4 regions of the Streptomyces sp. NPDC043996 genome follow, and region 1 is predicted to be linked to each of the others. Evidence: riboswitches for the same ligand, from Rfam matches in the RefSeq annotation. Region 1 holds a riboswitch; each other region holds the start of a gene.
The links. Region 1 has a riboswitch for cobalamin ahead of AC07A4_RS00780 (ribonucleoside-diphosphate reductase subunit alpha). Riboswitches for the same ligand answer to the same signal wherever they lie in the genome.
Positions count from the first base shown of each region.

Region 2: it holds a riboswitch for cobalamin, as region 1 does, so the genes downstream of both, metE (5-methyltetrahydropteroyltriglutamate--homocysteine S-methyltransferase) here and AC07A4_RS00780 (ribonucleoside-diphosphate reductase subunit alpha) in region 1, are expected to answer to the same signal.
Region 3: it holds a riboswitch for cobalamin, as region 1 does, so the genes downstream of both, AC07A4_RS06220 (hypothetical protein) here and AC07A4_RS00780 (ribonucleoside-diphosphate reductase subunit alpha) in region 1, are expected to answer to the same signal.
Region 4: it holds a riboswitch for cobalamin, as region 1 does, so the genes downstream of both, AC07A4_RS29830 (ABC transporter substrate-binding protein) here and AC07A4_RS00780 (ribonucleoside-diphosphate reductase subunit alpha) in region 1, are expected to answer to the same signal.

Region 1 is NZ_JBWKEY010000001.1:159,245-166,617, forward strand. It holds gene AC07A4_RS00755 (carbon starvation CstA family protein) at 1-1,295, shown strand, start outside; gene AC07A4_RS00760 (CstA-like transporter-associated (seleno)protein) at 1,292-1,492, shown strand; gene AC07A4_RS00765 (DUF3311 domain-containing protein) at 1,638-1,928, shown strand; gene mctP (monocarboxylate uptake permease MctP) at 1,925-3,547, shown strand; gene AC07A4_RS00775 (hypothetical protein) at 3,643-4,461, shown strand; cobalamin riboswitch at 4,584-4,712, shown strand; gene AC07A4_RS00780 (ribonucleoside-diphosphate reductase subunit alpha) at 4,840-7,260, shown strand; gene AC07A4_RS00785 (ribonucleotide-diphosphate reductase subunit beta) at 7,260-7,373, shown strand, end outside.
Region 2 is NZ_JBWKEY010000005.1:414,975-422,347, reverse strand. It holds gene aceA (isocitrate lyase) at 346-1,647, shown strand; gene aceB (malate synthase A) at 1,752-3,332, shown strand; gene AC07A4_RS15875 (3-hydroxybutyryl-CoA dehydrogenase) at 3,329-4,207, shown strand; cobalamin riboswitch at 4,274-4,497, shown strand; gene metE (5-methyltetrahydropteroyltriglutamate--homocysteine S-methyltransferase) at 4,669-6,987, shown strand; gene AC07A4_RS15865 (M14 family zinc carboxypeptidase) at 7,163-7,373, shown strand, end outside.
Region 3 is NZ_JBWKEY010000002.1:487,468-494,840, reverse strand. It holds gene AC07A4_RS06250 (glycoside hydrolase family 16 protein) at 1-760, shown strand, start outside; gene AC07A4_RS06245 (LysR family transcriptional regulator) at 723-1,676, opposite strand; gene AC07A4_RS06240 (hypothetical protein) at 1,673-1,801, opposite strand; gene AC07A4_RS06235 (DMT family transporter) at 1,898-2,854, shown strand; gene AC07A4_RS06230 (hypothetical protein) at 2,911-3,111, opposite strand; gene AC07A4_RS06225 (cytochrome P450) at 3,459-4,832, shown strand; gene AC07A4_RS06220 (hypothetical protein) at 4,891-5,259, opposite strand; cobalamin riboswitch at 5,434-5,655, opposite strand; adenosylcobalamin (AdoCbl) riboswitch at 5,760-5,858, shown strand; gene AC07A4_RS06215 (homocitrate synthase/isopropylmalate synthase family protein) at 6,542-7,373, shown strand, end outside.
Region 4 is NZ_JBWKEY010000013.1:21,564-28,936, reverse strand. It holds gene AC07A4_RS29850 (DUF2252 domain-containing protein) at 1-904, shown strand, start outside; gene AC07A4_RS29845 (asparaginase) at 1,040-2,017, shown strand; gene AC07A4_RS29840 (AraC family transcriptional regulator) at 2,125-3,003, shown strand; gene AC07A4_RS29835 (VOC family protein) at 3,009-3,455, shown strand; cobalamin riboswitch at 3,479-3,663, shown strand; gene AC07A4_RS29830 (ABC transporter substrate-binding protein) at 3,724-4,782, shown strand; gene AC07A4_RS29825 (FecCD family ABC transporter permease) at 4,779-5,831, shown strand; gene AC07A4_RS29820 (ABC transporter ATP-binding protein) at 5,828-6,649, shown strand; gene AC07A4_RS29815 (MmcQ/YjbR family DNA-binding protein) at 6,659-7,093, shown strand; gene AC07A4_RS29810 (Rrf2 family transcriptional regulator) at 7,139-7,373, shown strand, end outside.

The DNA of each region.
Region 1 (7,373 bases):
TGTCCACGTTCATGAAGATCGGCACGATCGCGCTGCTCGCGCTCGGCGTCATCGTCTCCCTGCCGACGCTCAAGATGGACCCGGTGACCGACTTCGCCTCGCGCGGCGACGGGCCGGTCTTCGCGGGCTCGCTGTTCCCGTTCGTGTTCATCACCATCGCGTGCGGGGCGCTCTCCGGCTTCCACTCCCTGATCTCCTCCGGTACGACGCCGAAGATGATCCAGAAGGAGACGCAGATCCGGATGATCGGCTACGGCTCCATGCTGATGGAGTCATCCGTGGCGATCATGGCCCTGGTCGCGGCGAGCATCATCGACCCCGGACTGTACTTCGCGATGAACGCGCCCGCGGGCGTCGTCGGCGACACCGTCCAGGAGGCCTCGCGCGCGGTCGCGGGCTTCGGCTACTCCATCTCCCCCGAGGACCTGGCGCAGGCCGCCAAGAACGTGGAGGAGAGCTCGCTGCTCTCGCGCACGGGCGGCGCGCCCACGCTCGCGGTCGGCGTCTCCGAGATCTTCTCCAAGGTCACCGGGGACTCGCTGCGGGCGTTCTGGTATCACTTCGCGATCATGTTCGAGGCGCTGTTCATCCTCACCGCCCTGGACGCGGGCACGCGGGTGGGCCGGTTCATGCTCCAGGACATGCTGGGCAACGTCTACAAGCCCTTCAAGAACGTCAGCTGGAAGCCCGGCCTGGTGGTGACCAGCGCCGTGGTGACCGGCATGTGGGGCTACTTCCTGTGGGTCGGCGTCCACGAGCCGCTCGGCGGCATCAACCAGCTCTTCCCGATCTTCGGCATCGCCAACCAGCTCCTGGCCGCCGTCGCCCTCGCCGTCTGCACCACCCTCCTGGTGAAGTCGGGGCGCCTGAAGTGGGCCTGGGTCACGGCCGTTCCGCTCGCCTGGGACGCGGCGGTGACGCTGACCGCGAGCTGGCAGAAGGTGTTCTCCAGCGACCCGCGCGTGGGCTTCTTCAAGCAGCGCTCGGTCTACCAGGACGCCATCGACGACGGAAGGGTCCTGCCGCCCGCCAAGTCGATGGACGACATGCACACCGTCGTCACCAACTCCACCGTGGACGGCGTCCTTTCGGCGGCCCTCGCCATCCTGGTCGTCGTGGTGATCGCGGACGCGGGCCGCGTCTGCCTGCGGCACATCCGCGATCCGCTGTCCTCGCGCCTGCGCGAGACGCCGTTCGTGGAGTCCACGACGGTCGCGCCCGCGGGCCTGTTCGCCACGCCGGAGGAGAAGGCGGAACTCGCCGCCCACGAGCGCGCGAAGGCGGGCGCGCCATGACCGGGGCGCTGCGCCGGGCCTGGCGCGGAGTGCGGTGGTACGTACGGGAGTTGACGGACGAGTCGGCGTACGAGCGGCATGTGGCGCACGTGCGCAAGGAGTATCCGGCGGCGGCCGTGCCCTCCCGCAGGGCGTTCGAGCGGATGCGGACGGACCGCCAGGAGTCGGACCCGCGACAGGGTTTCCGCTGCTGCTGAGCCTGCTCGGCGCAACCCCTTTCTCCACCTGTTCGTTACGTTTCTTGGCCCGTCCGTTATGCGGACAGGGGTTCCAATGATCGAGACCGTCGCTTAGATTTCCCGCACGTTAAGCAGGGGATAAGAGAGCGAACGGAGCCGCGGTATGCCTGATGCGCCTGAAGTGCCGGTTGCGCCCGAGGGGACGACGCGGCCGGTGGTCACGCCGGTCCGCGTGGTCATCGCCCTCTGTCTCGTGGCCCCGTTCGTATCGATGCTCTGGGTCAGCTCCTACGCGAAGGTCGACCCCGCGTTCATCGGCATCCCCTTCTTCTACTGGTACCAGATGCTGTGGGTGCTGATCTCCACCGCGCTCACGATGATCGCCTACCAGCTGTGGCAGCGTGACCAGCGCGCCCGCAAGGCCGCCTCGGCCCAGAAAGGTGCGCGCGCATGAACGACGGCGTGAACGGCGTCGCGCTCGCCGTCTTCATCTTCTTCTTCCTCGCGGTGACGGTCATGGGCTTCCTGGCCTCCCGCTGGCGCCGGGCCGAGAACGAGCAGAGCCTCGACGAATGGGGCCTCGGCGGCCGGTCGTTCGGCACCTGGGTGACCTGGTTCCTGCTCGGCGGCGACCTCTACACCGCTTACACCTTCGTGGCCGTGCCCGCGGCGATCTACGCCGCCGGGGCCGCCGGGTTCTTCGCGGTGCCCTACACCATCCTCGTCTACCCGCTGATCTTCACCTTCCTGCCGCGCCTGTGGTCGGTGTCGCACAAGCACGGGTACGTGACGACGTCGGACTTCGTCCGGGGGCGCTTCGGCTCCAAGGGGCTCTCCCTCGCCGTGGCCGTCACCGGCATCCTCGCCACGATGCCCTACATCGCGCTCCAACTCGTCGGCATCCAGGCCGTCCTGGACGTGATGGGCGTCGGCGGCGGCGAGGACACCAACTGGTTCATCAAGGACCTGCCGCTGCTCATCGCCTTCGGCGTGCTCGCCGCGTACACGTACTCGTCCGGACTGCGGGCCCCCGCCCTGATCGCGTTCGTCAAGGACACCCTGATCTACATCGTGATCGCGGTGGCCATCATCTACATCCCCATCAAGCTGGGCGGTTTCGACGAGATCTTCCAGGCGGCGAACGAGAAGTTCTCGGCGACGAACGAGGCGACGGGCAAGCCCGTGGGCGCGCTCGTGCCCGGCGACGCCGGCACCTGGACGTACGCGACCCTGGCCCTCGGCTCGGCGCTCGCCCTGTTCATGTACCCGCACTCGATCACCGCGACGCTGTCCTCGCGCAGCCGTGACGTGATCCGCCGCAACACCACGATCCTGCCCCTGTACTCGCTGATGCTGGGCCTGCTCGCGCTGCTCGGCTTCATGGCGATCGCGGCCGGGGTGAAGGTCGAGAACGGGCAGCTGGCGATCCCGCAGCTGTTCGAGGACATGTTCCCGGACTGGTTCACGGGCGTCGCGTTCGCGGCGATCGGCATCGGCGCGCTCGTCCCGGCGGCCATCATGTCCATCGCGGCCGCGAATCTCTTCACCCGCAACATCTACAAGGACTTCATCCGGCCCGACGCGACACCCGCGCAGGAGACCAAGGTCTCCAAGCTGGTGTCGCTCCTGGTGAAGGTGGGCGCGCTCGCGTTCGTGCTCACCATGGACAAGACGGTCGCCATCAACTTCCAGCTCCTCGGCGGCATCTGGATCCTGCAGACCATGCCCGCCCTCGTCGGCGGCCTGTTCACGCGCTGGTTCCACCGCTGGGCGCTGCTCGCCGGGTGGGCGGTCGGCATGGTGTACGGGACGGTCGCCGCGTACGGCGTCGCCTCGCCGACGCAGAAGCACTTCGGCGGGTCCTCCAAGGAGATCCCCGGCATCGGCGAGATCGGCTACATCGGCCTGACGGCGTTCGTCCTGAACGTGGTCGTGACGGTGGTCCTCACCTTCGTCCTGAAGGCGCTCAAGGCCCCCGAGGGCGTCGACGAGACCTCGCCGGAGGACTACACGGCGGACGCCGGTGACAAGGGCGTGGCCGTGGAGCTGCCGAAGGTGGGGGCGGGGCACTGAGAACGGCGCGGACGAAGCGGACGCGGCGGCCGGTGCGGCCAGAGCGGTCGTAGCCGCACAGCGGGCGGCGGGGTCCCATGCGCGAGGATGAGCGCATGAGACCCCGCCGCCTCCTGCTCCCGGCCCTGCTGCTCATACCGCTCGCGCTCACCGGCTGCGGAGCCGATGAGAAGTCCGCAGAGAAGTCCGCTGAGAAGTCCGCAGAGAACTCCACGGAGAAGACCCAACAGAAGAAGGGGGACGGCATCCGGGCGTCCGCCTCCCCGCAGCGCTCCGAAGCCGCCGCTTCCCCGCGGCGCTCCCCGGCCGCCGCGCCCCCCAAGCGCTCCGAACTCGTCGCCCGCGCCCTCGCCGCGCAGACCCGGGTGGAGCACGTGTACCTGACGAAGGTCCCCGGCTACCGGGCCGCGAAGCAGTCCGCGGGCGTCCTCGGCGACGACGGCTTCCAGGTCACCTATGTGAAGGGCACCGCCCAGATCGCCCTGCGCGTCGAGCGGGGCACCGTCGGCGACGGGAACTGCCGCACCGTCCAGCCCGCCGCGAGCGCGTGCGCGAAGGACGGCAGGGGCTGGTACCGCGTGAGCGGCTCCCGGCACGAGTACGCCCTCACCGAGCGCGGGCTGCGCGTCCAGGTCTCCGCCGACCGCGCGGCCGTGGACCGCGCGACGCTGCGCGCCGCCGCCGCGCACGTCCACCGCGCCGACGCCCGCGAGCTGGACGCGATCCTGCCCGCGTCCACGGGGCGCGACACGCGGGGCGAGCCCACCGAGCCCAGCAAGCCCGTCGAACCCACCGATCCCACCAAGCCCGTCAAGCCCGTCAAGCCCGTCCAGCCCACCCAGCCCGTCGAGCGCGGCGACCTGCCGCGGCACGGGGACGGGGCGCCGCAGGACCCGCCGAGGACGGGCGGCTGAGCCCCGGACGGGCCGTGGAATGCCACTCCCCGTCCATGAGTTGACCTTCCAGCGGCGTTCTTTTGTGAGGCCTGCGTCACCCTCCGACACAACATCTAGGGGTGCCACCGAAAGCCAGCACAAGATGTATGCTCGTCCTCGCTGTCGCCGCAGGGGAATCCGGTGCAAGTCCGGAACTGTCCCGCAACGGTGTACTGGTGTGCTTTTGCGTACCCGTGAGTCCGAGGACCTGCCGACGGCGCGCCCGGTCCATCCGGCCCGGGTGCGAAGACGTCCGGGCCTCGCGGAGTGGGCCGGCGGACGCGGCCCGCCCCTGCCCGGGTGCGCCCGCGCGTCGCCTCCCCCGCGAGCCCAGAGCCGAGCGAGGGAGAGCACCACGTGACCATCGCGCCCGCCGAGCCCGCATCAGCGCAGGCCGAAGCCGGTCAGCAGCCCACCGAGCAGTCCGCGCCGTCCGCCGACGGCCCCGGAACCGCCCTGCTGCGCACCCTGACCGACCTCACCGTCGACCTCCCCGACGCCGACCCCGGACGCGTCGCCGCGGCCGCGCTGCGCGGCCGCTCGGCGAAGGCCGACGAGGCCGAGTTGCGGGAGCTCGCCACCGAGGCGGCCGCCGGCCTCATCTCCGAGGACCCCGCGTACTCCCGGCTCGGCGCCCGGCTCCTGAGCATCGGCATCCGCGAGGAGGCCGCGTCGCAGGGCGTCACGTCGTTCTCCGAGTCCGTCGCGGTCGGCCACCGCGAGGGCCTGATCGCCGACCGCACCGCCGCGTTCACGACCCTGCACGGCGCCCGTCTCGACGCGCTCGTGGAGGCCGCGCTCGCCGACGGCGCCGACCGTCGCTTCGGCTACTTCGGCCTGCGCACCCTGCACAGCCGCTATCTGCTGCGCCACCCGATCACCCGCAAGGTCATCGAGACCCCGCAGCACTTCATGCTGCGCGTGGCCGTCGGCCTCGCCGAGGACGACTCGGCGCGCGCCCTGGACGAGGTCGCCGCGCTGTACGGCCTGATGAGCCGCCTGGACTACCTGCCGTCGTCGCCGACGCTGTTCAACTCCGGCACCCGCCACCCGCAGATGTCGAGCTGCTACCTGCTCGACTCGCCGCTGGACGAGCTGGACTCCATCTACGACCGGTACCACCAGGTGGCGCGCCTGTCGAAGCACGCCGGCGGCATCGGCCTCTCGTACTCCCGCATCCGCTCCCGCGGTTCGCTGATCCGCGGCACGAACGGGCACTCCAACGGCATCGTGCCGTTCCTGAAGACCCTGGACGCCTCCGTCGCCGCCGTGAACCAGGGCGGCCGCCGCAAGGGCGCCGCCGCGGTCTACCTGGAGACCTGGCACTCCGACATCGAGGAGTTCCTGGAGCTGCGGGACAACACCGGCGAGGACGCCCGGCGCACCCACAACCTGAACCTGGCGCACTGGATCCCGGACGAGTTCATGCGCCGCGTCGCCGCCGACCAGGACTGGTCGCTGTTCTCGCCCGCCGACGTGCCCGAGCTCGTCGACCTGTGGGGCGAGGAGTTCGAAGCGGCGTACCAGAAGGCGGAGGCGGCCGGTCTCGCCCAGAAGACCATGCCCGCCCGTGATCTGTACGGCCGGATGATGCGCACCCTCGCGCAGACCGGCAACGGCTGGATGACCTTCAAGGACACCTCCAACCGCACCGCCAACCAGACCGCCGAGCCCGGCCACACCGTGCACTCCTCCAACCTGTGCACGGAGATCCTCGAGGTCACCGACGACGGCGAGACGGCCGTCTGCAACCTCGGCTCGGTGAACCTCGGCGCCTTCGTGGCCGAGGGGGACATCGACTGGGAGCGCCTGGACGCCACCGTCCGCACCGCCGTGACGTTCCTCGACCGCGTCGTCGACATCAACTTCTACCCGACCGAGCAGGCCGGGCGCTCCAACGCCAAGTGGCGCCCCGTGGGCCTGGGCGCCATGGGTCTGCAGGACGTCTTCTTCCAGCTGCGGCTGCCCTTCGACTCCCCCGAGGCGAAGGCGCTTTCCACGAAGATCGCCGAGCGGATCATGCTCGCCGCGTACGAGGCGTCCGCGGACCTGGCCGAGCGCCACGGCCCGCTGCCCGCCTGGGAGAAGACCCGCACCGCCCGCGGCGTCCTGCATCCCGACCACTACGAGCACACCGCGGCGGAGCGCGCCTGGCCCGAGCGCTGGGAGGCGCTGCGGACGCGCATCGGCAAGGTCGGCATGCGCAACTCGCTGCTCCTCGCCATCGCCCCGACCGCCACCATCGCCTCCATCGCGGGCGTCTACGAGTGCATCGAGCCGCAGGTCTCCAACCTCTTCAAGCGCGAGACGCTGTCCGGCGAGTTCCTCCAGGTCAACTCCTACCTGGTGCAGGACCTCAAGAAGCTCGGCGTGTGGGACGCGCAGACCCGTGAGGCCCTTCGCGAGTCCAACGGCTCGGTGCAGGGCTTCAGCTGGGTGCCCGCGGAGGTGCGGAACCTGTACCGCACGGCGTGGGAGATCCCGCAGCGCGGCCTGATCGACATGGCCGCCGCGCGCACCCCGTACCTGGACCAGTCGCAGTCCCTGAACCTGTTCCTGGAGACGCCGACCATCGGCAAACTCTCCTCGATGTACGCCTACGCCTGGCAGCAGGGCATCAAGACCACGTACTACCTGCGCTCGCGCCCCGCGACGCGCATCGCCCGCGCCGCCGGTGGCACCGCCGCCGCGGCCGCCCCCGTACCCCAGCAGGTGACCGACCCCGAGGCGATCGCCTGCTCCCTGGAAAACCCCGAGTCCTGCGAGGCCTGCCAGTAATGTCCCAGTCCGACAAGCACACCGTCACGACGGCCGGTGAGAAGAACCTGCTCGACCCCGGCTTCGAGCTGACGCTGCGCCCCATGCGCTACCCGGACTTCTACGAGCGCTAC
Region 2 (7,373 bases), on a different contig from region 1:
GGGTGTCACGAGGCTTGGCAACCTTGGCAGTCCGGGGCCGGAAGATTCACAGAAGTTGGCATGAAGCCATGGTTGTTGGCACTCAGTGCCAGTGCCAGAGTTCCTGTGCGGCCCACCGGTCCTCCGGGCGGGAGCCCACCGGATCCGGGGCACGACTCAGGCCCTGACGTCGGAGATCCCGGCGACGGTCGGCCCCGCGTCGGCAGCGTTGCTCAGCTCGGCCGCACGGCGGGCCGCTGGGCCGCGGCTTCACTTCCAGCCCCACTAGGACACGTAGTGCCACCCTCCCGCCGACATGCGGCGGGCGTCACTCACTTCGCAGCCCCGCAAGGAGACGTGCACCCCATGACACAGAAGCAGACACAGCACCAGACGCAGCCGCAGACAGCCGCCGACCTCGCGCGCCGCTGGGCCACGGACCCCCGCTGGCAGGGCATCGAGCGCACCTACAGCGCCGAGGACGTGCTGCGGCTCTCCGGCAGCGTCCGCGAGGAGCACACCCTGGCCCGCCGCGGCGCGGAGCGCCTGTGGCGGCAGCTGCACGAGAGCGACTACGTGCACGCGCTCGGCGCGCTGACAGGGGGCCAGGCCGTGCAGCAGGTCAAGGCCGGGCTCCAGGCCGTCTACCTGTCCGGCTGGCAGGTCGCCGCCGACGCCAACCTCGCCGGGCACACCTACCCCGACCAGAGCCTGTACCCCGCCAACTCCGTTCCCCAGGTGGTGCGCCGCATCAACAACGCGCTGCTGCGGGCCGACCAGATCGCCACCGCCGAGGGCGCCGACGACACCAGGGACTGGCTGGCGCCGATCGTCGCCGACGCTGAGGCCGGGTTCGGCGGTCCCCTCAACACCTTCGAGCTGACCAAGGCGATGATCGCCGCGGGCGCGGCGGGCATCCACTACGAGGACCAGCTCGCCTCGGAGAAGAAGTGCGGCCACCTCGGCGGCAAGGTCCTCGTGCCGACCTCCCAGCACATCCGCACCCTCAACGCGGCCCGCCTCGCCGCCGACATCGCCGACGTGCCGACCCTCGTCGTGGCCCGCACCGACGCGCTCGCCGCGAACCTGCTCACCAGCGACGTCGACGAGCGCGACGCGGAGTTCGTGACCGGCGAGCGCACCGCGGAGGGCTTCTACCGGGTGCGCCAGGGCATGGCCCCCGCCATCGCCCGCGGCCTCGCCTACGCCCCGTACGCCGACCTGCTCTGGATGGAGACGGGCACGCCGGACCTGGCGCAGGCCCGGGAGTTCGCCGAGGCGATCCACGCCCGCTTCCCCGACCGGATGCTGGCCTACAACTGCTCGCCGTCCTTCAACTGGAAGGCGGCGCTCGACGACGACCAGATCGCCAAGTTCCAGCGGGAGCTCGGCGCGATGGGGTACCGCTTCCAGTTCATCACCCTGGCGGGCTTCCACTCCCTCAACCACGGCATGTTCGACCTGGCCCGCGGCTACGCCGAGCACGGCATGACCGCCTACGTCGACCTCCAGGAGCGGGAGTTCGCCGCGCAGGCCCACGGCTTCACCGCGGTCAGGCACCAGCGCGAGGTCGGCACCGGCTACTTCGACCTGGTCTCCACGGCCGTCAACCCGGCCTCCTCCACCACGGCCCTCGCCGGGTCCACCGAGGAGGAGCAGTTCCACTAGGCCCCCTGGGACCCCTGGGACCCCCTGGACCGCTAGGACCCCTGGGGCCCTAGCCCCGTCGCCCGCCGACCGCCACCCCGCCCGCCCGCCCGCCAGGAGATCCGATGCCGCAGCTCCTCACGCACCGCGTCCGCGTCCTCGCCGCCCCCGGCGACCGCCACGACGAGATCCTCACCCCCGCCGCCCTCGACTTCGTCGGCGCGCTCGCCTCGGCCTTCCGCGAGCGCCGCCGGGACCTGTTCAAGGAGCGCGGCCGCCAGGCGATCCGGCTCGCCGCCGGGTCCCCGCTCGACTTCCCGGCGGTGACGCGCCGGGTGCGCGAGGACCCCCACTGGCGCGTCGCCCCGCCGGGCCCCGGGCTCCTCGACCGGCGGGTGGAGATCGCGGGGCCGCCCGAGCGCCGCGCGGCGGCGGCCGCCCTCGCCTCCGGCGCGCGGGTGTGGGTGGCGGACTTCGAGGACGCCACGGCGCCGACCTGGGCGAACGTGATCGACGGGCAGGTCGTGCTCCTTGACGCCGTCGAGCGGCGCATCGGCCACCCGACTCCCGTGGGCGCGGAGCACAGGCCCCCGGCCACGATCACGGTCCGGCCGCGCGGCTGGCACCTCGACGAGGAGCACCTGGAGTACGAGGGGAGCGCCGTGCCCGCCGCGCTCGTCGACTTCGGCCTGTACTTCTTCCACTGCGCCCAGCGGCAGCTCGACGCCGGGCACGGCCCGTACTTCAGCCTGCCCAAGCTGGAGAACCGCTACGAGGCCCGCCTGTGGAACGACGTGTTCGTCCTGGCGCAGGAGCTCCTCGGCATCCCGCGGGGCACGATCCGGGCGACCGCGCTCATCGAGACGGTCACGGCGGCCTTCGAGATGGAGGAGATCCTCTACGAACTCCGCGAGCACGCCGCCGGGCTGACCGCGGGCCGCTGGGACTACCTCTTCAGCGTCATCAAGACCTTCGGGCACCGCACGGACTTCCTGCTCCCCGACCGCGCCAGGATCACCATGACCGCCCCGTTCCTGCACGCGTACACCGACCTCATGGTCAGCACCTGCCACCGGCGCGGCGCGCACGCCATCGGCGCCATGGCCGCCCAGGTCCCGGACGGGGAGCCGGAAGCCGCCGCGGCCGCGCTCGCCGCGGTGCGCCTGGACAAGGAGCGCGAGGCCGAGGACGGCTTCGACGGCTCCTGGGTCGCCAACGCGGCGCTCGTCCCCGCGTGCCGGGAGGCGTTCGACGGCGTGCTCGGCGACGCGCCGCACCAGCTGGACCGGGCCCGCGGCGACGTGGACGTGACGCCCGCGCGACTCCTGGCCGTGCGGCGCGTCAGCGGGCCGCCGACGCCCGAGGGCGTGCGCGTCAACGTCTTGGTCGCGGTGCGCTACTTCGCCGCCTGGCTGCGCGGACAAGGCACCGTCGTCGTGGACGGGGTGACGCAGGACGCCTCGACCGCCGAGATCGCACGGGTGCAGATCTGGCAGTGGCTGCGCCACGGGGCCGTCGCACGGGAGGAGGTGCTGCGGGTCCTCGACGAGGAACTCGACGCGCTGGTGGCCGCGTTCCCCTTCGCTCCCCTGGCCGAGGTCCGCGGCCTCTTCGAGCGCTGCGCCCTCGCCGCCGAACTCCCCCGGTTCTTCACGCCCGACGCCTACAGCCGCCACCTCGTGCGCACCACGGAGCCCCGGTCATGAGCGCCGCCATCCAGCGCGTCGGAGTCGTCGGCGGCGGCCAGATGGGCGCGGGCATCGCCGAGGTGTGCGCGCGGGCGGGGCTCGACACGCTCGTGTGCGAGGCGGATGCCACCGCCGCGCACGGCGCCCGCGCACGCGTCGCCGCCTCCCTCGACAAGGCCGTACGGCACGGCAAGTCGACGCCCCGCGAGGCCGAGGCCGCCCTGGAGCGGCTCACCTTCACCGGGCAGCTCGACGACCTGGCCGACCGGCAGCTCGTCATCGAGGCCATCGTCGAGAACCCCGACGCCAAGACCGAGGTGTTCGCCGCCCTGGACAAGGTCGTCGAGGACCCCGAGGCGATCCTCGCCACCAACACCTCCTCGATCCCGGTCATGCGGCTCGGCATGGCGACCCAGCGCGCCGACCGCGTGGTGGGCCTGCACTTCTTCAACCCCGTGCCGGTGCTGCCGCTGGTGGAGGTCGTCACCTCGCTGCACACCTCGGCGCGGACCACGGACCGCGTACGGCACTTCGCCACGGCGACGCTCGGCAAGACCGTCGTGCACTCCCGCGACCGGGCCGGGTTCATCGTGAACGCGCTCCTCATCCCGTACCTCCTGGCGGCGATCCGGATGACCGAGTCCGGCTTCGCCACCGCGGCCGACGTGGACCACGGCATGGAGCTCGGCTGCGCCCACCCCATGGGCCCGCTGCGCCTCGCGGACCTGATCGGCCTCGACACCGTCGCGGCCATCGCGAACTCGCTGTACGAGGAGTTCAAGGAACCGCTGTACGCGCCGCCGCCGCTGCTCCAGCGCATGGTCGAGGCGGGCCTCCTTGGCCAGAAGTCCGGGCGCGGCTTCCACGTCTACGACCGGCGCCAGCGGGGCTGAGGCGGCCCAGGGCCCGCGCTGTCCGCATCATGGACAGCGCGTCCCCACGGCGGCGCGTTCCCGCCTAAGCTGACCCACGCAGCTGGTTCGCCCCGTCCGCCAGGCGGGAGCGTCGCAAGAGGGAACCCGGTGGGAATCCGGGACTGCCCCGCAGCGGTGAGCGGGAACGACCGCCGTCACACGCACTGGGCCCGACGAACGGGGCCTGGGAAGCGACGGCCAGTAGGAGTCCTCCGTCAAGGAAGGGCGTGCCCGCGAGTCCGAAGACCTGCCAACTGCCCGTGCGCGGACCCCTTCGCGCGCGGACATCCCGGTGACCTCGAGGGCGGGTCGGCGTACAGAGCGAACGGACGACCGCGCGGATATCGCGCCAGGTCGTATCCCTCCGTCCGCTCCGTCACCCTTCGCGCCCCCGTCCCGTCGCCGGGACCTCAGGGACTCATCTCGCGAAGGAGATCTCCGTGACCAGCAAGCCCGCAGCCGCGGCAGCACGGGCCACCGTGTACGGCTACCCCCGCCAGGGCAAGGACCGGCAGCTGAAGAAGGCCATCGAGGGCTACTGGAAGGGCCGCGGCACCGCCGACGCCCTCCACGCCACCGCCGCCGAACTGCGCAGCACCCACTGGCGCCAGCTCGCGGAGGCGGGCATCCACGAGGTCCCCACCGGCGACTTCTCGTACTACGACCACGTCCTGGACACCACCGTCATGGTCGGCGCCATTCCCGCGCGCCACCGCGACGCCGTCGCCGCCGACGCCCTGGACGGCTACTTCGCCATGGCGCGCGGCACCCAGGACGTCGCCCCGCTGGAGATGACCAAGTGGTTCGACACCAACTACCACTACCTCGTCCCCGAACTGGGCCCCGACACCGTCTTCACCGCGAACTCCGTGAAGCAGGTGGCCGAGCTGAAGGAGGCGCTCGCGCTCGGCCTCGACGCCCGCCCGGTCCTGGTCGGCCCCGTCACGTATCTGCTGCTCGCCAAGCCCGCGCCCGGCGTCGCCGCCGACTTCGAGCCGCTGACGCTCCTGGACCGGCTGCTCCCGGTGTACGCCGAGGTCCTCGCCGACCTGCGCGCGGCGGGCGCCGCGTGGGCGCAGCTCGACGAGCCCGCCCTGGTCCAGGACCGCACCCCGGCCGAACTCAACGCCGCCGCCCGCGCCTACCGCGACCTCGGCGCCCTCACCGACCGGCCGAAGCTGCTCGCCGCCTCCTACTTCGGCCGCCTCGGCGAGGCCCTGCCCGTCCTGGCGAAGGCCCCGGTCGAGGGCCTGGCCCTGGACTTCACCGAGTCCGCCACCGCGAACCTCGACGCGCTCGCCGCCGTCGGCGGGCTGCCCGGCAAGCGCCTGGTCGCCGGGGTCGTCAACGGCCGCAACATCTGGATCAACGACCTGGAGAAGTCCCTGGCGACCCTGGGCACCCTCCTGGGCCTCGCCGAGCGGGTCGACGTGTCGGCCTCCTGCTCGCTCCTGCACGTCCCCCTGGACGCCGCGGCCGAGCGCGACATCGACCCGCAGATCCTGCGCTGGCTGGCCTTCGCCCGGCAGAAGACCACCGAGATCGTCACCCTCGCCAAGGGCCTGTCGCAGGGCACCGGCGCCATCACCGCCGAACTCGCCGCCAACCGCGCCGACCTGGCGTCGCGCGCCGGGTCCGCGCTCACCCACGACCCGGCCGTACGCGCCCGCGCCGCCGCCGTCACCGACGCCGACGGGCGCCGCTCCCAGCCGTACGCCGAGCGGGCCGCGGCCCAGCGCGCCCACCTCGGCCTGCCGCTGCTCCCCACCACCACCATCGGCTCCTTCCCGCAGACGGGCGACCTGCGGGCCGCCCGCGCCGACCTGCGCGCGGGCCGCATCGACACCCTCGGCTACGAGGAGCGCATCAAGGCCGAGATCCAGGAGGTCGTCGCCTTCCAGGAGAAGACCGGCATCGACGTCCTGGTGCACGGCGAGCCCGAACGCAACGACATGGTCCAGTACTTCGCCGAGCAGCTGACGGGGTATCTGGCCACGCAGCACGGCTGGGTCCAGTCGTACGGCACGCGCTATGTGCGCCCGCCGGTCCTCGCGGGCGACATCTCACGCCCCGTGCCGATGACGGTGCGCTGGACCACGTACGCCCAGTCGCTCACGAGCCGCCCGGTCAAGGGCATGCTGACCGGCCCCGTCACCATGCTCGCCTGGTCGTTCGTCCGCGACGACCAGCCGCTCGGCGACACCGCCCGCCAGGTCGCGCTCGCCCTGCGCGACGAGGTCGGCGACCTGGAGGCCGCGGGCACCTCCGTCATCCAGGTCGACGAGCCCGCCCTGCGCGAGACGCTGCCGCTGCGCGCCGCCGACCACGAGGGCTATCTGGCCTGGGCCACGGAGGCGTTCCGGCTCACCACCAGCGGGGTGCGCCCGGACACCCAGATCCACACGCACATGTGCTACGCCGAGTTCGGCGACATCGTGGCCGCCATCGACGACCTCGACGCCGACGTCATCAGCCTGGAGGCGGCCCGCTCCCACATGCAGGTCGCCCGTGAACTCGCCGCCCACGGCTATCCGAGGGAGGCGGGGCCCGGCGTGTACGACATCCACTCCCCCCGCGTCCCCAGCGCCCAGGAGGCGGCGGCGCTCCTGCGCACCGGCCTGGAGGCGATCCCCGCCGAACGCCTGTGGGTCAACCCCGACTGCGGCCTGAAGACCCGCGGCTGGCCGGAGACCCGCACCTCCCTGGAGAACCTGGTCGCCGCCGCCCGTGCGGTGCGCGGGGAGCTGTCGGCCCCCTGACCGCAGGTGGCCGATCGCCCCGTTTCCCGTCTCCGCCCGCCGTGCTACACACGACTCACCCGGCGCGGCCACGAGGTGAGCGCGTGAGGGGGAGCGGGGAGGAGGCGGGGGTCGCGTGCGCGAGGGCCGGAGGCCGAGGGGCCCGCGCGGCAGAGCCGCCGGGGTCTGCCTACTCGTGAGCGCGGGCGCGGTCGTGGCGTCCCTGCTCGCCGTGGACTCCGGGGGCGCCGCCCGCGCGGCCCCGCCGGACGTGCTGCGGGCCGAACGGTCCTTCGCCCGGGCCTGTTTCGCCCGGCCGCTGGCCGCCGGGGCCGCGGGCGCCGACCGGCGCGAGGTGACCGCCACGGCCGACGGCCTCGTGCGGGCGCGGCTGTCCCCCGTGGCCC
Region 3 (7,373 bases), on a different contig from region 1:
CGGCGACTGCGGGCCGTTCTGGCAGGTCCTCGCCGAGGACTTCAACGGCGACCGGGTCCCCCTCGGCTCGTTCCGCGACTGCGACCACCACGCCGACACCTCCGCCGCGTACTGCGGCGGACTCCGCGGCGACTACCGGGCCAACTGGTGGGCCTACCCCACGGGGTGGCGCGACACGGCCAACGAGCGCGGCCGGGGGCGCGGCGTGGCGGGCGTCTACCACCCGGAGGACACCGTGAGCGTCGGCCCCGCCGCGAACGGCGACGGCCGCATGCGCATCCGCATGTGGCGTCCCGCGCGCGGCGGTCCGGTCCACTCGGCGGCGGTCGTACCCCGCGCCGTCATGCAGATGAAGTACGGCAAGTACAGCGCCCGCATCAAGGTCACCAAACTCGCCCCCGGCTACAAGTCGGCGTGGCTGCACTACGGCGGGGGCTGCGAGATGGACCACCCCGAGGGGGAGTGGACGGGTTCCCTCAGCGCCTTCCACCACCCGTGCGGCGGCGGCAGGCAGGGGTGGTTCCACGGCTCCGACGACTGGACGCGGTGGCACACGGTGTCGACCGAGTGGACCCCCGGGCAGGTGCGCTTCTTCGTCGACGGCCGCCAGGTCGGGCGCGACACCCGCGGGGTGCCGAACCGCCGCCTGTCCTGGGTCATGCAGAACGAGAGTGCCCTGGAGGGACCGAACGCGGCCCCGGGGAGCAGCGCGCAGATCGAGGTCACGTGGGTGGCGGCGTACGCGTACGGCTGGAGGTGACGGTCTCCGCCCGGGGGTCCCGTTCCCGGATGACGGCCGCCGCCCGGCGCAGCTCGGCGAGGACCGTGCGGACGGCGGCGCGCGCGGCGCGTTCGGGGCGGTGCAGGACGTCGACGCGGCGGTGGGCGTGCACGCCGGTGAGCGGCCTGAGGGCCAGGGCCGGGTGGGGACGCGTCGTCCAGCGCGGCATGAGGGCGATGCCGCCCCCGGCGGCCACGGCCTCGGCGACCACGGTGAACTCGTTGACGCGGTGCACGATGTCGAGCCGCCGGTTCGCGGCGGTCGCGATGGCGTCGATCGTCGCGAGCAGCGGGAAGCCGTCGTGAACGGTGATCCAGGGCTGGTCGGCGACGTCGCCGGGCGTCAGCCGGGCCTTGGCGGCCAGCGGGTGGCCGACCGGCACGGCCACGTCCAGCGGCTCGCGCAGCAGCGTGGTGGCGACGACCGAGGACGGCCACGGCGGCGCCGGGTCCATGCGGTGGGCGAGGACGAGGTCGTAGTCCCGGGTGAGCAGCGGGAACCGGTCGCGCGCGACGTCCTCGTCGGCGAGGGCGAGCCGGGGGTGGCCCGGACCCGCGAGGCCGCGGAGCAGCAGCGGGAAGAACGCGGCGCCCGCGCTGTGGAAGGCCGCCACGGACACGGGGCCCTCCGGCTCGTTGAGGAACGCGTCGATGGTGTGCCGGGCGTGGGCCAGGGCGCTCTCCACGCCGACCGCCGCGTCGGCGAGCGCCTGCCCGGCGTCGGTGAGCACGAGCCTGCGCCCGTCGCGCTCGGTGAGCGGCACCGGGATCGACCGCTGGAGCAGGCGCAGTTGCTGGGAGACCGCCGACGGCGTCATCAGCAGGGCCTCGGCGGCCGCCGTGACGCTGCCGAGCTCGCCGAGCTCCCGCAGGATGCGCAGCTGCCGTTCGTTCATCGGCACGGTGTTCCGCGCGGCGGCGTCTCGTGCGTGAGCGCCTCGTGCATCGACGTCTCGTGCATCGACGTCTCGTGTGTCGACGTCTCGTGCGTCGGCGTTCCGCGCGGCGGCGTTCGGGTCATCGGGACAGTGTAGGGACGCTTCACCATCCGTGAAGAAACTCGGTCTTGGCTTCAACATCATCTCGCGGCAGCGTGGGCGGGGTGCTCCCCGTCTCCCTGCTCCACGCCCGCCGCGCCGACGCCGTCCTGCTCCTGGTCGCCCTCGTCTGGGGCTCCAGCTATCTGGCCGCCAAGACGGCCGTCGACGTCCTGCCCGTGCTCGTGGTGCTGTTCGCGCGGTACCTGCTGTCCGCCGCCGTCTGCCTCCCGCTGACGGCCGCCCGCGCCCGCCACCGGCGCTTCACCCGGGACGAGATCCGCGTCGGCGGCGTCCTCGGGCTCACGCAGGCGGCCGTCCTCGTCCTGGAGACGTACGGGGTCGCGCACACCAGCGCCGCCAACGCGGGCCTCATCATCAGCCTCACCATCGTGCTCACCCCGCTCCTGGACCGCGCGTCCGGCGGCGGCCGCCTCCCGGCCCGGTTCTTCGCGGCGACCGGCCTGTGCCTGCTGGCCGTGGGCCTGCTCATGTCCGGCGGCGGCTTCCACGCGCTGCGGGGCGGCGACGCGCTGATGCTGGCGGCCGCGCTGGTGCGCGCCGTCCACGTGGCACTGGTGGGGCGGCTGACGGCGGGCCGCGCGGTGCGGCCCGCGCACCTGACCACCGTGCAGACCGTCGTCGGCACCGCCGTGTTCGCGGTGCCCGCCGCCAGCGGTCTGCCCACGCTGGTGGAGGCCGACGCCGCTGTGTGGGCGCAGCTCGGCTATCTCGCCCTGTTCTGCAGCGTGTTCGCGTTCCTGGCGCAGACGTGGGCGGTGCAGCGCAGCTCCGCGAGCCGCGCCAGCCTGCTGCTCGGCACCGAGCCGGTGTGGGCCGCGGCGGTGGGCGTCGGCCTGGGCGGCGAGCGGTTCACGGTCCTCGCCGGCGTGGGGGCGGCGCTCATGGTCGCGGGCACGTACTGGGCCCAGGCCGTCGAACGCGCCCACCGGGGCGGGGCGCCCGGCGGCGCCAGGAAACGGAACGGCCGGACGGTACCCGTACCGTCCGGCCGTGATCCGAGCCGTGTCACCTAGTCCCGCGGTCCCGGTAGTCCCGCGGTCCCAGGCGCATCCGGCTCCAGACGCTGGTGTCAGTCCCAGGCGTAGCCGTCCCCGAACAGCAGGGTGTGCTCCAGGACGTCCTCCATCGGGTCGTCGATCTGGCCGGTGTTGAGCAGCGCCACCACGGGCGCGTTGTGCGAGTCGCGGTGTGTCTCGTCGGCGTGGGCCGTGCCGGTCGCCAGGGCGACCGGGCCACAGGACAGCGCGGCCACCAGCGCCCAGCGGGACAGATTCCTCACCCAACTGCCGTTCACAGACTGCTCCTTGACGTATCGACTGCTCGTGGAGGCGCTGGACCAGCCGGTCCGGCCCGTTCGCGGTGTCCAACCGCCGAAGCGCTCAGGAGTTACCGACGATCATACGAACGTGTCGTCTGAGCGGTCGTGTGAACCACCGGGCGGCTGTTCCCGGAGCGGGGCGCGACGGCATGTCCGCGCGCCCGCCCGCTCGCGAGTACGCCCTTACTTGTCGGACCGGCCGCCGCGACCATGGGGGCGCGCTGGACCACACCCCCGCCCGGCGAAACCCCCCACGGCAACGACAGAGCAGACACACAGCACCGCTAGGAGAGCGCTCTATGCCGTCCGCACCAGACCCGGCCGGACCGACACCCGTGGCCGCCCGGGCCCTTCCGCTCCTCGGTCACGCCCTGCCCATGTGGCGCGACCCGATCCCGTTCCTGCTGGCGCAGCACTCCGTCGCGCCGCTGGTGCGGCTGCGCCTCGGCCCCAAGTCCGTGTACCTCGTCACGCGCCCGGAGCTCGTCCGCACCGTGCTCGCCAGCGGGCAGCGCAGGTTCGACAAGGGCGGCCCGTTCGTGGACACCGCCCGCACCCTCATCGGAGAGGGGCTCAGCACCTGCTCGGCCCACGAGCACCGCTATCAGCGCCCGTTGATGAACCAGGCGTTCCGCCAGGAGCGCATCACGGGGTACGCCGCCGCCATGGCCGGGTGCGCCGCCGAGGCCGTCGCCGCCTGGCAACCCGGCCAGCACATCGACGTGTGCCGCGAGACGCGCCGCCTGGCCTGCCGCGCGCTGACCCGCACCCTGTTCTCCGACCCGGCCCAGGCCTGGCGCACCGGGCGGATCGAGGAGGCGTACACCGCCCTGATGCCCGGCATGTGGTGGCAGATGGTCGTCCCCTTCCGCCGCGTGCACCGCCTGCCCCTGCCCGTCAACCGGGAGTTCGGGCGGGCCAGGGCCCGGGTGCGCGAGCTGATCGCGGAGATGGTCGCGGCCTACCGGGAGCGCGGAGCCGGTCTCGGCGACGGGCTCTCCGTCATCATGTCGGCGCGCGACGAGAGCGGCCGGGCCTTCACCGACGACGAGGTGTGCGACCAGATCGCGGCCCTCATGAACGGCGGCATCCCCGCCACCGCCGACCTGCTGGCGTGGACGCTCCGCGTCCTCGCGGAGAACGGCGACCTGGAGCGGGAACTGCACCACGAGGTCGACTCCCAGCTGACCGGGCGCCCGCCCGCCTACGACGACATCCCGGGCCTGCCGCTGCTGGCCCGGGTCCTCACGGAGACGCTGCGGCTCTATCCGACGGTGTCGGTCCTCAGCCGCAGGGTCACCGAGGCCGTCACGCTCGGCGGCACCCGCCTTACCCCGGGGGACGAGGTGATGTTCAGCCCGTACTGCCTGCACCGCGACGCCCGCGTGTTCCCCGACCCCGGCCGGTTCGACGCCGATCGCTGGCTGCCCGGCAAGGCGGGCCCGGAGCAGCGCGAGGCGTTCATGCCCTTCGGCGTGGGCGTCCGCCGGTGCATCGGTGAGACGTACGGCATGACCGAGGCGATGCTCGCCGCCGCGGCGGTTCTCTCCCAGGTGTCCCTCGCCCGGATCCCGGACGCCCCCGCCGCGAAGCCGCTGCTGCGCATGACGCTCTCACCCGCCCCCCTGACCCTGAGGGTCGAGCCGCGCCGCCGCGTGGCCGCGCGGCACTGACCCCGGCGGTGCCGCTCGACGGGCCCCGAGCGGCACCGCGCCCCCGAGGCGGTGTCCCTCACGCCGCCGGGGTACGTCCCGGACCGCCCCGTGTCCGCGGACCGCGCTCCGCCCCGGTGAGGGCGCGGACCTGGTGCGCGCGCCGCCGTATCTCGGTGACCAGGGCCAGGCCGGTGGGTGCGGGTCCTGACGCCGGGGGGAGCTCCCGCGACCCCGGCGGGGCGTCGTCGTCGAGCGCCGCGACCAGGGTGTCCAGGAACTCGCTCATGTCGACGAGCGTGTCCCGCAGCATCCGCATCCTCGCGGTCTGGCTGCCGAGTTGTCTGCGCGTGGCGAGCAGACTCTCGAACTCCTGCACGGGCACGGCGACCATGGACGTGCCGTCCACGACGACCCGCCGCGGATTGTTCCGCACCGATGGGCCCACGGAGATCTCCTTCGCGAGATGAGTCCCTGAGGTCCCGGCGACGGGACGGGGGCGCGAAGGGGTGACGGAGCGGACGGCAGTGATACGACCGGGCGCGGCATCCCGCGCGGTCGTCCGTTCGCTCTGTACGCCGACCCGCCCTCGAGGTCACCGGGATGTCCGCGCGCGAAGGGGTCCGCGCGCGGGCAGTTGGCAGGTCTTCGGACTCGCGGGCACGCCCTCCTGACGGAGGACTCCTACTGGCCGTCGCTTCCCAGGCCCCGTTCGTCGGGCCCAGTGCGTGTGACGGCGGTCGTTCCCGCTCACCGCTGCGGGGCAGTCCCGGATTCCCACCGGGTTCCCTCTTGCGACGCTCCCGCCTGGCGGACGGGGCGAACCAGCTGCTCGCAGCAGCCTACGCGGTGTCGCTCGGGAGGGAACAGGACCGCCCGGGGAACAGTGGGTGGGGGTCGATAGGGGGTGACTGGCGCGGGGGCGACTGCTAGACATGTGGGGCCAACACCCGCGGCACGGGGAAGCCGGTGAGAATCCGGCACGGTCCCGCCACTGTGACCGGAGGAGCCCCGGCTCCTTCGGAAGTCAGATCGCCGTCCGCGGGTACCACGACGAAGCCCACGAGGATGGCGCCGACACGTCGCGGGAGTCTCTTGCATGCCTGTCCGCCGCTGCTCCACCCTGAGCGGAACCGGAGCCATTCGCACCGTTCGTTCACGATCCGCGAACGTGGTGGCCCTGCCCTGACGCGCACGGAAAGCACCGATCCGGGCCTCTCGTGCCCCCTGCCAGGGTGCGCCTGACCTTCCCGTCCCGCGTCCGCGCGTAATGACGGACCAGTCAGCGCCGCGGCACCCCGCGTCTCGCCCGGTGACAAGGCACAGCGTCGTGCCGCCACTTGCGCGTGGCCGACTCCGGGGAACCCCGGACCCCGTCGTACCCGAAGACTGACCGAACAGCTCCCTTCGCTGGAGACGTCGCTGCCGCGGCCCACCATGGCCGTGCCCGCGCCGATCCTCCACGGGACCTCGCCCCGCCCGACCGGTGGGGCCGAGCCGGCCCGGATGCGACCTCGGCCGGGTCACGGCCGCCCGACCCGACGTCCCCGAGCGGCTGACCCCTGCCCTCCGGACGTCGCCTCCCGGACCGCCCGAGCCGGTACCGCCCCGCGCCCCGGCGGCCCGACACCGCCCCCTCCGCGCGCGTGACCGGCTCCGCGGCGGACCGCCCCACCAGGACATCCGACCCAGGACGTCCGACAACGACAACCGCTCAGGAAGGACGCCCGGTGGCTCACACGCGCACCGCACCGGCCGGGACCCCGCTCGGCGACAGCTTCCACCTCTACGACACCACCCTGCGCGACGGCGCGCAGCGCGAGGGGATCTCCTACTCCGTCACCGACAAACTCGCCTCGGCCCGCCTCCTCGACTCCCTCGGAGTCGGATTCATCGAGGGCGGCTGGCCCGGGGCCCTGCCCAAGGACACCGCCTTCTTCCAGCGCGCGGCCTCCGAACTCGACCTGAGACACGCGGCCCTGGTCGCCTTCGGCAGCACCCGCAAGCCGGGACGGCGGGCGGAACGGGATCCGCAGGTGCGCGCCCTGCTGGAGTCCGGCGCCCCCGTGATCACCCTGGTCGCCAAGACCGACCGGCGGCACATCGAGCGCGCGCTGCGCACGGACGTCGCGGAGAACCGCGCCATGGTCGCGGACACGGTCCGCTTCCTGGTCGCCGAGGGGCGCCGGGTGTTCCTCGACGGCGAGCACTTCTTCGACGGGTACGCCGACGACCCCGACACCGCGCTGCGGGTCCTGGACGCGGCCATGGAAGCGGGCGCCGACGTCGCCGTGCTCTGCGACACCAACGGCGGCCGACTGCCCGGCCGCCTCGCCGACGTCGTCGCCGAGGTGATCGAGCGCACCGGGTTCCGGATCGGCATCCACTGCCAGGACGACACCGGCTGCGCCGTGGCCAACACGATCGCGGCCGTCGAGGCCGGAGCCACCCACGTCCAGTGCACGGCCAACGGCTACGGCGAACGCGCGGGCAACGCCGACCTGTTCGCGGTCATCGGCAACCTCACCACCAAACTCGACCTGCCGGTGCTTCCGCCCACGC
Region 4 (7,373 bases), on a different contig from region 1:
CGAGGACCGGGCCCACGCGGCGGCCCAGGCGGCCGCCGCCGCGTACCGCACGGCCATCCGCCGCCTCGCCCGCAGGGGCGAGCTCGACGTCTGGTACGAGCGCGTCGACACCGGCGACCTGCTGCCCCTCATCAAGTCCGCGCGCCACCGCCGCCGCGCCGAGGCCCGCCTCGACCACGCCCGCCGCCGCACCAGCCTCCAGGCCCTCGCCAAGCTCACCGAACTCGCCGACGGGCGGCGCCGCATCATCCAGGACCCGCCCCTCCTTGAGCCGACCGGCGCCCCGGACATGGCGGCCCTGCGCAAGATCTTCGGCGACTACCGCTCGACGCTCACCGAGGAGCGCCGCCTGCTGCTCGACCGCTACCGCTTCGTCGACGCGGCCCGCAAGGTCGTCGGTGTGGGCAGCGTCGGCACCCGCTGCTTCATCGTGCTCCTCACCGGCCGCGACGCCGGGGACCCGCTCTTCCTCCAGATCAAGGAGGCGGTGCGCTCGGTCCTGGAGGAGCACCTGCCCACCGGGCCCTATCTGCACCCCGGCCACCGCGTCGTCGCGGGCCAGCGCCTCCTCCAGGCCGCGAGCGACATCTTCCTCGGCTGGATGACGGGGCCGCAGGGGCGCGCGTACTACTGGCGCCAACTGCGGGACATGAAGGGCTCCATGGACATCACGGACATGGACTCCGCCGAACTCCTCGCCTACGCCCGCCTCTGCGGCACCGCCCTCGCCCGCGCCCACGCCCGCTCCGGCGACCGCGTGGCCATCGCCGCCTACCTGGGCTCGGCCGACACCTTCGACCGGGCCGTGGCCACCTTCGCGCTGCGCTACGCCGCCCAGAACGAGGCGGACCACAAGGCGCTGACGCACGCGATCTCGGCGGGAGTCCTCGCGGCGGCGGAATAGGACCGGGAAGGGGGGCGCAAGCCCCGGGTTTCGGGAAGGGGCGGGCGTGGGGAGCCTCCGGCAGGACCCCACCCGCACCCAGGTTCACACCCGCACCCGCCCCCACACCCGCCCCCGCACCCGAATCGAGCCCCCATGCCCCAAGGCACGGTCAGCGTCTTCACCCTCGGCGGCACCATCTCCGCCCAGGCGGGCGGCGGCCCCACCCGCCTCACCGGAGCCCAGACCTTCGCCGACACCCCCGTACCGGACGGCGTCAAGGTGGAACTCCACGACGTCCGCCGGCTCCCGGGCTCCTCCCTGACCCTGGCCGACCTGGCAGAGCTCGCCGCGCGCGTGGACGAGGCCACGGCGGCGGGCCACGGCGTCGTGGTCGTCCAGGGCACCGACACCCTGGAGGAGACGGCGTTCCTGCTCGACGTGGCGTGCGCGCGCCGTACCCCCGTCGTCGTCACGGGCGCGATGCGCCGCCCCGACCTGCCGGGCGCCGACGGCCCCGCGAACCTCGCCGCGGCCCTCGCGGTCGCCGCCGACCCCCGCTGCCAGGGCCTCGGCGTCCTCGTGGTCCTCGCCGACGAGATCCACGCCGCCCGCCACGCCCGCAAGGCACACACCACCTCCCTCACGACGTTCGCCTCGCCGGGCGCGGGCCCCCTCGGCCGGGTCGTGGAGGGCGTCCCGCGCGTCCTGCTCCGGCCCCAGGAACCCACCGTGGAGCGCCCGTTGCGGCTGCGCGCGCCCGCCCGCGTCGCCCTGGTCACCCTCAGCATCGGGGACGGCGGGGAACTCCTCGACGCGGTGGACGACCGCTTCGACGGCCTGGTCGTGGCCGCCTTCGGCGCGGGGCACGTGCCGACGTGGCTCGTCGAACCGCTCGCCGGGCTCGCCGGGCGCATGCCCGTCGTCCTGGCGTCCCGCACCGGCGCGGGCCCGCTGCTCAGCGAGACCTACCGCGGCCCCGGCTCCGAGGCCGACCTGCTGTCCCGCGGCCTGATCCCCGCGGGGGAACTCGACGCGCCCAAGGCCCGCCTCCTGCTGTACGCGCTGCTCGCCGACGGCGCGGACCAGGCGGCCACGCGAGCGGCCTTCCACCGCCTGCGCGGCGGCGCCTGACCGGTCAGGCGAGCTGGTCCGGCGTCACCGTCAGCCGCCGCTTGGCCGCGATGGCCTCGCCGAGCTTCGCCGCGCCCCGGGGCGGGCCGCCCGGCCACAATGGGCTCATGGACGCCGACACCGCGGCCCGCGAGTTCGTCCGGGCCGCGCCCCCGCCGGAGCAGCGCGGCCTGGTCGTGTCCGCCGTGGGCTACCGCAGCCGCGGCCAGCGCCCCGCCCTGCACCGCGGCCTGCCGTCGCCGTACCTGACGCTGATCTTCTCCCTGGACGGACCGGTCGTCACCGGCGCCACCCCCGGCCAGGCCAGGGGCCCGGACGCCGTCCGCACCGACATCGTCGTCGGCGGCCTGCACCAGAGCCCGGCGTACGTGGTCCAGCCCGAGCACGAGGCGGGCATCCAGCTCGCCGTGCACCCGCTCGCGGCCCGCGCGCTCCTCGGCCTGCCCGCGGCCGAGCTCGCCGGGCAGCTCGTCACCGACGGCACGGACGTCCTCGGGCGGGTCGCCGCCGACGTACGGGAGCGGCTGTGCGAGGCGGAAGGGTGGGACGAGCGGTTCGCCCGCCTGAACGCCTACCTGGCGCGCCGCACGGCCGACGCCGGGCGCGTGGGCGCGGTCCGGCCGGAGATCGCCGAGGCCTGGGCGTGGCTGGCCCGCCACCGGGGCGCGGGCACGCTGCGGGGCCTGGCCGCGCACGTGTCCCTCAGCGAGCGGCGCCTCTCCGCCCTGTTCCGCGCTGAAACCGGCGTCACGCCCAAGCAGGCCGCCCGCCTGATGCGCTTCCAGCACGCGAAGGCGCGGGTCGTGCGCGCGGTCGTCGCGGGCGCGCCCCTGGACCTCGCCCGGGTCGCCGCCGACTGCGGCTACTACGACCACTCCCACCTGGTGCGCGACTTCCACCAGTACACGGGCGCGAGCCCGAGCGCCTGGCTGGCCGAGGAGTGCCGGAATATCCAAGCCGGGGGGCACCTCAACGGCGCAGACTGAGAGTCATGAACAGCAACGAAAGCACCCATAACGGAACGAGCGACCAGCCGCTGCGCGCCCCCGACGTCTGGCCCACCTTCCAGGCCGACGACGCCCCCGCCCTGATCGACTTCCTCGTCGGCACGGTCGGGTTCCTGCGCACCGCCGTCTACGAGGACGGCGGCCGCGTCGCCCACGCCCAGCTCGACTGGCCCGAGGGCGGCGGCGTCATGCTCGGCTCCTACGACCCCGAGGCCGCCGAGTGGTGCCTGCGGCCGGGCACGTTCGGCGCGTACGTCGTCACGGACCGCGTCGACGACCTCTACCGGCGCCTGAAGGACGCGGGCGTGAAGGTGATCCGCGAGATCGAGGACCAGCCTTACGGCAGCCGGGAGTTCGCTGTCGCCGACCCCGAGGGCAATAAGTGGTCCTTCGGCACCTACCGCGGCGAACCCCGCCCCGACCAGGGGTGACGTCCGCCCCGTCCGGGGCGGGGTGATAGCTTGCGGACGCCAGTCACGCCCGCACCCGGGCCAGGGAATCCGGTGGGAATCCGGAACTGACGCGCAGCGGTGAGGGGGACGGGCGGGGCCAGCGGCCACTGGGCGTTCCTGCGCCCGGGAAGGCGGCCCCGTCCGGACGATCCCGAGTCCGAAGACCTGCTGGCGCCGCCGTCCGCGCCCCGGGCGGCGGGGTTCGCAGACCAGGCTCCGCGCATGAGCCCTGAATCCGGGAAGACGTGTGCCCTCACCCACCGCTCGCCGCCGTACCGTCCCGCCGCGCGTACGCCGCGCCGCCCTGCTCGCCGCGACCCTCGCCCTCGTCACCGCCTGCGGCGGCCCGGCCGGGGACCGGGACGAGGGGGCCAAGGCCGACGGCTACCCCGTGACGCTCACCGCCTGCGGCGAGAAGGTCACCGTCAAGGCCCCGCCCCGGCGGGCCGTCTCCCTGGACCAGGGCTCCTCCGAGATCCTCCTCTCCCTCGGCCTCGCCGACCGCATGGCGGGCACCGGCACCTGGACCGACCCCGTCCGCCCCGACCTGAGGAAGGCGAACGCGAAGGTCGAGCGCCTCGCCGACCGCTACCCGTCCCTGGAGAAGGTCCTCTCCAAGGAACCGGACTTCGTCAGCGCCTCGTTCCTGTACACCGTCGGCAAGGGCGGCGTCGCCGACCGCGCCAAGTTCACCGGACTCGGCGTCCCCGTCTACGTCTCGCCCACCGACTGCGCGGGCAAGGACAACTCCGGCGGCGGCGACGGCAAGCGCGTCAAGACCCTCACCATGGACACCGTCTACGGCGAGATCCGCGACCTGGCCCGGATCTTCGACGTCGAGAAGCGCGGCGAGCGCCTCGTCGCGGACCTCAAGGCCCGCACCGCGAAGGCCTCCCGCACGGTCACCTCCTCCAAGGCGTCCGTCGCCTACTGGTTCTCCGACTCCAAGGCCCCCTACATCGCGGGCTGCTGCGGCGCGCCCGGCGTCATCACACGCGCCCTCGGCGTCACCAACGCCTTCGCCGACACCCGCGCCGAATGGCCCCAGATCAACTGGGAGACCGTCGCCGACCGCGACCCCGACGTCCTCGTCATCGGCGACCTCACGCGCAAGGCGCAGTCCGCCGAGAGCGCCCGCGAGAAGATCAAGTTCCTGGAGTCCCACCCGGTCACCAAGAACCTCACCGCCGTGAAGAAGAAGCGGTACGTCCTGCTCAGCGGCCAGGCCCTGAACCCGACGATCCGCACCGTCGACGGCGTCGAGCAAGTCGCTGCGGGCTTGCGGAAGTTCGGCCTGGCGCGGTGAGCACCGCCGTGCGCGCGGGCGCGCGGGGAGCGTGGCGCGCGGGCCTGCTGTGGACGGCCGGACTCGCGGCGCTGCTCCTGTCCGTGGCCGTCGCCGTCACCATCGGCCCGGCCGACATCTCCGTCCCCGACGTGTGGTCGGCGGTGGCCGCGCACCTCGGCTGGGGCGAGCCACGGCTCACCCCGCTGCGCGACGGCATCGTCTGGAACCTGCGCATGCCGCGCACGCTCCTCGCGGGCGTGTGCGGCGCGGGCCTCGCCGTGTGCGGGGCGGTCCTCCAGTCGCTCCTGCGCAACCCTCTCGCCGACCCCTTCGTCCTCGGGGTGTCGTCCGGGGCGTCCACGGGCGCCGTCGCGGTGGCCGTCCTCGGCGTCGGCGGGGGCGTCCTGACGCTGTCCACCGGCGCGTTCGTCGGCGCCCTCGGCGCCTTCGCGTTCGTCCTGCTGCTCAGCGGGGCCCTCGGCGCCACGACGGACCGCGTGGTCCTGTGCGGCGTCGCGGCGATGCAGCTCTTCTCCGCCGTCACCTCCTTCATCGTCCTGACCTCGGCCGACGCCGAGACCATGCGCGGCATCCTGTTCTGGCTGCTCGGCTCGCTCAGCGGGGCGGGCTGGACGGACGTGACGGTGTGCGCCGCCATCCTGGCCGCGGTGCTCGCGATCTGCCTCGCCCACGCCCGTACGCTCGACGCGTTCGCCTTCGGCGAGGACGCGGCGGCCTCCCTCGGCGTCCAGGTGACCCGGGTCCGCCTCGTCCTGCTGTCCGCGACGGCCCTCCTTACGGCGGCCCTGGTCAGCGCCGCCGGAGCGATCGGCTTCGTCGGCCTGACCCTGCCGCACGCGGCCCGCGCCCTCGTCGGCGCGGCCCACGCCCGCCTCCTTCCGGTGACGGCGCTGACCGGCGCGGTCTTCCTGATCTGGGTGGACACCCTGGCCCGCACCCTGCTCGACCCGCAGGAGGTACCGGTGGGCGTGGTCACCTCGCTGATCGGGGTCCCGGCGTTCGTGGCGGTGCTGTTCCGGACGAGCCGGACGAGGAGGACGACGTGAGCGCGGGGCGGGGCGGGGGCGCCGGTCTGCGCGCCGAGAGGGTCAGCCGGGCCGCCGGGGGCCGTCTGATCGTGGACGGCGTCACCCTCGCCCCGCGCCCGGGCACCGTCGTCGGCCTCCTCGGCCCCAACGGCTCCGGCAAGTCCACCCTGCTGCGCCTGCTCGCGGGCGTCCTCGCCCCCACCTCCGGCGTCGTCACCCTCGACGACACGGCGCTGCGCGACCTCGGCCGCCGCGAGGTGGCCCGCCGCCTCGCCGTGGTGGAGCAACAGGCCGACACCCAGGCCGACCTGACGGTACGGGACGTCGTGCGCCTCGGCCGCGTCCCGCACCGCCGCGCCTGGTCGACCGGGACGGCCGCGGACGAGCGGGCGGTGTCCGACGCGCTGGCCCGCACGGACCTGACCGGCCGCGCCGACCAGGCCTGGCACACCCTCTCCGGCGGCGAGCGCCAGCGCGCCCACATCGCCCGCGCCCTGGCCCAGTCGCCCCGCGAACTCCTCCTGGACGAGCCCACCAACCACCTCGACATCCACCACCAGCTCGACCTGCTTACCCTGGTGTCGACCCTGCCTGTCACCACGGTGATCGCCCTGCACGACCTCAACCTGGCGGCGATGTTCTGCGCGGAGGTCCTCGTCCTGAAGGAGGGCAGGGCGCACGCGTACGGCACTCCGGCCGAGGTCGTCACCGAACCCCTCATCAAGGAGGTCTACGGGGTCCGCGCCCGCGTCACCCCCGCCACCGGCACCGAGGACCACCTGACGGTCACGTTCCTGCGTCCGCGGCCCTCCGGCGATGTCAGTGGCCGCTCCTAGACTTCCCGGATGACCGCGCACCCTCACGACGAGGTCCCCCTCGACACGCTCACGCGCCTCCGTGCGATCTGCGGCCGCCTGCCCGACGCGTACGAGGAGCAGGCCTGGACCGGCATCCGCTGGCGGGTCCGGGGCCGCACCTTCGCGCACGTCTACGTCACCGACCCGGCCCGCTCCACCGCCACCCACGCCCACGCCGCCGAGCCCACCACGACCCTCACGTTCCGGGCCGGGGGCGAGGAGTTCGAGGCCCTGACCCACGCGGGCCCGCCCTTCTTCCGCATGGGCTGGGGCGCGAACGTGGTCGGCATGCACCTGGACGGGGCCACCACGGACTGGACGGAGGTCGCCGAACTCCTCGTGGAGAGCTATCGGGGCCTGGCCCCCGGGAAGCTCACGGCGTTGCTCGACGAACAGGGCTGGACAGCCACGCCATTGTCGTAACAGAATCAGTTGCGACAAGCCGGCCGGGCGAGGAGGGGAGCACCTGTGAGCGCCAACAGCCGCATGACCGTGGCCACGCACGCGCTGACGTGGATGGCTCTGGTCTGCCCGAAGCGGCCCGACGGCATCGTGACGTCCGACCAGATCGCCGACAGCGTCAACACCAACCCCGTCGTCATCCGCCGGGCGCTCGGCAGCCTGCGCGACGCGGGCCTGGTGGTGTCGCAGCGCGGGCAGGGCGCGGGCTGGCGGCTTGCCCGCGAGCCCGAGTCGATCACGC